2 regions of the Wansuia hejianensis genome follow, and region 1 is predicted to be linked to the other one. Evidence: riboswitches for the same ligand, from Rfam matches in the RefSeq annotation. Region 1 holds a riboswitch; the other holds the start of a gene.
The links. A riboswitch is a leader RNA that binds a small molecule or an ion and turns the genes downstream of it on or off. The one in region 1 is predicted to bind FMN.
Positions count from the first base shown of each region.

Region 2: another riboswitch for FMN. It lies ahead of H9Q79_RS15125 (ECF transporter S component); the one in region 1 lies ahead of ribD (bifunctional diaminohydroxyphosphoribosylaminopyrimidine deaminase/5-amino-6-(5-phosphoribosylamino)uracil reductase RibD).

Region 1 is NZ_CP060635.1:2,160,692-2,164,092, reverse strand. Features, by position in the region: gene H9Q79_RS10020 (glycogen/starch/alpha-glucan phosphorylase) at 1-431, shown strand, start outside; partial or broken gene H9Q79_RS10015 (alpha-amylase family glycosyl hydrolase) at 469-927, shown strand; gene H9Q79_RS10010 (hypothetical protein) at 1,016-1,174, shown strand; FMN riboswitch at 1,220-1,334, shown strand; gene ribD (bifunctional diaminohydroxyphosphoribosylaminopyrimidine deaminase/5-amino-6-(5-phosphoribosylamino)uracil reductase RibD) at 1,732-2,874, shown strand; gene H9Q79_RS10000 (riboflavin synthase) at 2,859-3,401, shown strand, end outside.
Region 2 is NZ_CP060635.1:3,297,941-3,301,341, reverse strand. Features, by position in the region: gene H9Q79_RS15135 (hypothetical protein) at 1-294, shown strand, start outside; gene H9Q79_RS15130 (NUDIX hydrolase) at 464-1,072, opposite strand; gene H9Q79_RS15125 (ECF transporter S component) at 1,113-1,751, opposite strand; FMN riboswitch at 1,968-2,093, opposite strand; gene rbr (rubrerythrin) at 2,206-2,799, shown strand; gene H9Q79_RS15115 (TetR/AcrR family transcriptional regulator) at 2,768-3,401, opposite strand, start outside.

The sequences.
Region 1 (3,401 bases):
CTCTGGGCACGGAGGATGGAGCCAATGTGGAGATTCATGAGCTGGTGGGCGACGAGAATATTTATATCTTCGGCAGAAAGCCGGAGGAGGTGATCCGCCTCTATGACACGGAAGGCTACTGTGCGAAAAAATATTACGACAGCGATCCGGTCATTCGGGAGCTGGTGGATTTTATTGTCAGTGAAGAGGTCATGGAGCTGGGAGATCCGGTAAGCCTGGAGCGGCTGCATCACGAACTTGTGAGCAAGGATTGGTTCATGACGCTGCTGGACCTGGAGGATTATATAAAAACTAAGGAAACCATCTATTCGGATTATGAGAAACGCACAGAGTGGAACCGGAAAGCGCTGGTGAACATCGCAAAAGCCGGATACTTCTCCTCCGACCGGACGATCGCCCAGTATAATGAGGATATCTGGCATCTCTCCTGAGAAGGGTGAGGAAGAAAAGGACTGGTGGGATACGGACATGGAGAAAAAATGGTGGCTGGAAACAAGAGCATATCAGGTGTATCCGAAAAGCTTTTATGATTCTGACGGCGACGGGACCGGTGATCTCAGGGGAATTATCCGGAAGCTGGATTATCTTCACCTGTTTCACCGGAAACAGCCGGATCTGAACTGGGAGAACCCGGAGGTGCGGGAAGCGATTTACCAGATGGTAAACTGGTGGCTTGACAAGGGAATCGCCGGTTTCCGGATCGACGCGATCATTAATATTAAAAAAGCGCTTCCGTTCCGGGATTATCCCGCTGACCGGCCGGACGGCCTCTGCTCCGTTCAAAATATGCTGAAGGAAGCCCGGGGGATTGGGGTATTTCTGACGGAGCTTAAGAAGAGAGCCTTTGAACCGCACCAGGCGTTTGCGGTGGGCGAGGTATTTGATGAGAAAGAAGAGGAATTGCCGGACTTCATCGGAGATGGAGGGTGTTGTTTACGGAGTTTTCCGTCCGGTCCTGGAAGAGCAGGAGAATATCATTGCCTTTTACCGCACGGGCGGCGGCAAGTGCCTTCTGATGATCGCGAATTATCAGAATAGTCCCCAGAGCGTTCAACTGCCGGGAAAGCTTGCGAAGGTGCTCCTGAATAATTATGACAGGCTGAAGATATCCGGAGAAATCCTAAATCTGGAAGGATATCAGTCTGTACTTCTGGATATGGAAAAAAATACTTGAAAAGCAGGACGGGCTGGAGTATAATAAGCCCATAATTAAAAAAATAACAATCTTCAGGGCAGGGTGTGATTCCCTACCGGCGGTAAAGCCCGCGAGCCGAAAGGCAGGATCCGGTGAGATTCCGGGGCCGACAGTATAGTCTGGATGGAAGAAGATGTATGGCAGTTTGTCTGCTGTGTGCATGAGGCCCTGAAATGGATGACCATTTCAGGGTTTTGATATTTTCCGGGTGAGTAATTTCATGGATGGACCATGAAAGACTTACGGAAGTTTTGGAGATGTGCTGTAGAATCTCTGTCAAGCGCAGGATGAATGTCATAGAATGAAATGTCTCAGAACCTGAAGAATGGCGCCGGCCCCCAGAAGGGCCGGCGGAGCGCCGATGGGTTCCGGGGCATTTTTCTATTGCGGTTTTTGTTCCTCCGGGAGATTCCATGCCTGGCGCTTAGGAGGCAGAGAGGCAGCGCCGGACGTTTCCGGAATCCTCAGGAAGCAGCGGCGTGAGCCGTCTGGATGCCGGCCGGCGCTTGAACAGATCAAGAAAGAAGGGATGAGAGATGACGGATCGCAGATTTATGGAACGGGCGATAGAGCTGGCCCGGCAGGGGAAGGGATGGACGAATCCGAATCCCCTGGTCGGGGCGGTGATCGTGAAGGACGGAAGGGTGATCGGCGAGGGGTACCACGCCCGCTGCGGGGAACCCCATGCCGAACGGAACGCCATAGCCGCCCTGACAGAGCCGGCGGAGGGGGCAGATCTGTATGTCACGCTGGAGCCGTGCTGTCATCAGGGAAAGACTCCGCCCTGTACGGAGGCCATTCTGGAACACAAGATCGCCAGAGTGATCATAGGGTCCAGGGACCCGAATCCTAAAGTGGCCGGGAAGGGGGCTGCTATTCTGAGGGAGGCTGGCGTCTGTGTGGAAGAGGATTTCATGAGAGAGGAGTGCGACCGGCTGAACCCGGTGTTTTTTCATTACATCACTGAGAAGCGGCCTTATGTAGTGATGAAATACGCCATGACCGCAGACGGGAAGATCGCCTCCAGAACCGGCGCTTCCAAATGGATTACCGGGGAAGAGGCCCGGGCGAGGGTACAGGAGCTGCGCTGGACGTATATGGGGATTATGGCGGGAATAGGAACTGTTCTGGCCGACGACCCGCTGCTTACTGTGAGGGAAGAGGGAAGGAGAAGCCCGGTACGGATTATCTGTGACAGCAGGCTGCGGATTCCGGAGGACTGCAGGATCTGCAGGACAGCCCGTACATATCCCACGGTTGTTGTCTGCGCCATGGATGAGGCTGGAACAGATTACCTGGAGAAACGTAAGCGGCTGCAGGAGGCGGGCCTCCATGTGGTTTCAGTTCCAGGTGAAAAGGGACAGGTGGATCTGGGGCGGCTGATGGAGCTGCTCGGAGGCGGGGATATCCCGGGAATCGGGGCGGTTGACAGTATTTTGCTGGAGGGTGGGGGCATATTGAATGACAGCGCCCTGCAGGCAGGCATCGTCCGGGAGGTGAAGGCATTTATAGCGCCGAAGATCTTCGGAGGCGGCGGACGGACTCCTGTGGAGGGGACAGGCGTGGAGCTTCCCTCAGAGGCAAGGCGGCTGCGCCTGGATAAAATCACCCGGATCGGCGGCGATCTGCTGCTGGAATATCTGGCGGAAGGAGGAGATGGAACATGTTTACGGGAATAGTGGAAGAAAAAGGTGTGATCCGGTCGTTATCCCTCACTGGTTCATCAGGGACCATTGCAGTGCGGGCGAAGAAAGTCCTGGAAGGAACACGGACCGGGGACAGCATCGCGGTGAACGGCATCTGCCTTACGGTGGTTTCTCTGCAGGCAGATGGATTTACGGCGGATGTGATGGCAGAGACAATCAGGAGAAGCAGCCTCGGCAGATGCAGCCCGGGAGATCTGGTGAACCTGGAACGGGCCATGGCGGCGGACGGGCGTTTCGGAGGGCATCTGGTGTCTGGCCATATAGACGGAACAGGAACCATCCGTTCTCTCCGCAGAGAGGAAAATGCGGTCTGGGTGACGATAGAGGCCGCGAGGGAACTATTGGAACTGATTGTGGATAAAGGATCGGTCTGTATAGACGGGATCAGCCTGACCGTGGCGTCGGTGGACGACAGGGCGTTTTCTGTATCGGTGATCCCTCATACAGGCGGGGAGACAGCCCTCCTGGATAAAAAACCCGGAAGCCTGGTGAATCTGGAA
Region 2 (3,401 bases), 1.1 Mb from region 1:
GAAAAACTGGAAGACGAAATCCGCGCTCTTCTTGAACAGTACCAGGATGAGGGAAAAGACCCCGCAATGATGGCCAAAGGCATGTCCTGGGTCAAAACCAACGTAAAACTGACAATGGAAAACTCTGACGAAACAATCGCCGATTTGATCACAGACGGATGCAATATGGGAATCAAGTCCCTCACCAAATATCTCAACCAGTACAAAGCAGCCGATGAAACCTCAAAAGACCTGGTCAAAAGACTGATTAAATTAGAAGAAGAGCTGGAAAGAGATCTTAGACAATATCTTTAAATTTTGCTTCCAATTGGTCGGAGAAGGGAAAGTGTTTTGGATACCCGGACGAAAGGGTGGGGGAGGCGGGGCGGAACAGGGACGGCGCCATGGAAGGCTGCGGCCTGCCGGAGCTTTCCCGCTGCTTTTCGTCCGGATATCCATTCACACCTCGCCACAAACCCGCGATTTATATTTCCAAGAATCCGAATGGTTTTTCTTCGCTGAGAAAATGCATGAGCTGATATGCGCAGATGATTGCCACATTTTCTTCTCTCATGATTCTTCTGGCCTCTGTTCTGTCTGCAAGTACCACTTCTATTTCTTCGTTTTCTTCCATATATTTCAGGCTTGCCTCTCCGCTGGCATATCCGAATACGGTCGCGCAGGACTCATCTGTCATACCGATGGTTGTGTAACCCGGCTTTTCGAACATGGGATCGGCTTTTACCGGTTCCAGGATGAGGCCTGTTTCTTCGTGGAGTTCACGAACTGCTGCCGCATGGTAATCCTCTCCGGGCTCAACCAGACCTGCGGGGAGTTCATAGATATAGTCGTCAATACTGAAACGGTACTGACGGATCAGCACAATTTTATCGTGCTTTTCCCCATAAAGGCTGTAGATAACAACGCCGTCCGGCGTGTTTTCCCCGGTCTTCAGTTTCAGATTTTCTACGTGTTTTGCTCTTGATGCTACGAAATAATTGGCCGGCCGGCCTTTTTTATTGGTTCCCTTTACCTGATAGAGGTTCACATAAGGATTTTCAGTCAGCTGCTTTACTTCTTGTATCTGTGCCATAATTTTCACTTCCTGATCTGTATTTACCCCGCCGGCTGTATTATGAGCTATGGCTCTTCAGCAAGCGGCTGATATGCTTATATAATAGCAAAGTTATAACAGAGACCGCAAGCCCCTTTACCAGATTAAAAGGAACCACCGTCAAAAGACAGAATCTGAACAGGCTGTTAATCGCCGGATTGATCGCCTGACCCATCTCTACGAAGGCCGATACTTCCAGATGGAACGCTTTTCCATAAGCAGGAAGAAGCATATATGCATTTACTGCGGCGCCGATCACAGCCATGCAGATAACTCCTGCAAGCATGCCGATCATAGCATATTTTCTGCTCTTATGTTTTCTGTAAATCATTCCTGCCGGCACTACCAGGGCACAGCCGATCAGGAAATTCGCCAGTTCCCCCACGAACATAGTGTCTGTCCCATTGATTACCAGATTGATCAGCACCTTCACCAGTTCAATACAGGCTCCGGCAAAAGGCCCCATAGCAAAGCTTCCGATCAGTACCGGTACCTCGCTGAAATCCAATTCATAAAAGGGCGGGGCAAAGGGCACCGGGAATTCAAAAAGCATGAGTACTGCCGCTACTGCCGCCAGCATGGCGATCTGCACCAGCATTCTCGTTTTTCCTGCTGTGCCGGAAACCGGTCTTTTTGTTTTACCTGCTGTACGTTCCATAATTTGTCACTCCTTCTTTTTACTATATGTCCTTTTTCGGGAATCTTCTCGGATAATATACTCCAGTGTATACCGTTGCGCATGCCTCTTTGAGACGCGGAACAGCATAGCGCGGAGTGCGCATCCCCTGTAGGGTTTTTATTCCATAGATTGAACTTTCCTATAAAATAAAAAACGCCCCGGACACAAACCCAGGGCGTAGTACGCAATGATATCATGATTCTTCTTCCATCCAGACTTTAACTGTTGGTACCGGAGTTACACCGGTTCAGCCGCTGCTGGCTGCAGCGGGTCGCGGACTATACCGCCAGTGGGGAATTACACCCCGCCCTGAAGATTTCCGTTATTTTTTTTACAAACTTATTATAGCGGATCAAACATCAATATGCAAGCAAAAACTGCATAAAACCACTTCTCAGGGAAATACTGTAAAAAAAGAAAAGAGGTAGTTACTATGTCTGTTAATTTTATGGAAAGTGAAACAAAAGTGAATCTCATGCGCGCATTCGCCGGAGAAAGCATGGCACGCAACCGTTATGTATTCAGCGCGGATTTTTCAAAAAAAGAGCATTTTCATGTGCTGGAGCAGCTCTTCCGCTTCACAGCCGACCAGGAACAGCAGCACGCCAAAATTTTCTATAACCACCTGCAGGAGCTGAGCGGAAAGACGGTCGTCATCGATGCAGGCTATCCGGTAGACCTTTACCCGGATGCCGGCGAGCTTCTCAGAGCTGCACAGCATAACGAATACGAAGAGCACGATGACATTTATCAGAAGTTCGGCAACGTCGCTAAAGAAGAGGGCTTCTCCAAAGTAGCATTCTCCTTCCACCAGATCGCTGAAATCGAAAAGGTGCACGGCGACCGTTTCGGACGCTTTGCTGAGCTTGTGGAACAAAAGAAACTGTTTGTATCCGATACCAAGATCGACTGGATCTGCCTGAAATGCGGATATGTCTGCAACGGCTTGGAGGCACCGAAGACCTGCCCCGTATGCGGACATGACCAGGGCTATTTCATGCGTCTTTCCCTGTGTCAGTTTGAATAAGCACGTCCTGATCTGATTCTGTAAAAGACCGGATAATCTCATGAACCGACCGATGGAGATACGGCAGGTACTCTTCCATGGATACCGGCTGATTATGCAGGATACAGCTGTAACAGGTGGCGCCTGTCAGCTCCACAATCGTGAAAAGCATCAGCTCCGGCTGTCGGCAGACAACGGAGCTTTTCTTCATGAGCTCCAGATAATACTCATAAAACTGCTGCGTTTCATCGGGAACTGTCTTTTCAAAGGCATTTTTTAAAATCCCCCAGGACAGATTTTTGGAAATGAACTGGAGAAGCATGTGATTCTTTCTCAAGTATTCTACGATATAATCAATCATTCGCAAAATCTGGTTTTCAAAACCGGAAACCGGATGTTCTATAAGATTCTCATAGGCATCCAGAAAAAGCTGCCCTGCTTTCCGGGCAATCAGCTTATCCCGAAGCTCATACTTGTCTTCAAAATAAAGATAAAAGGTCCCCTTTGCCAGCTCTGCTTTTTTTACTATATCTGAAATCGTAGTTTTTGCGAAGCCCTTATTGGTGAAAAGGTCAAAAGCTGCCTGATAGAGAGAGTTTTGCTTCAGTTTTTTATTAATCTCC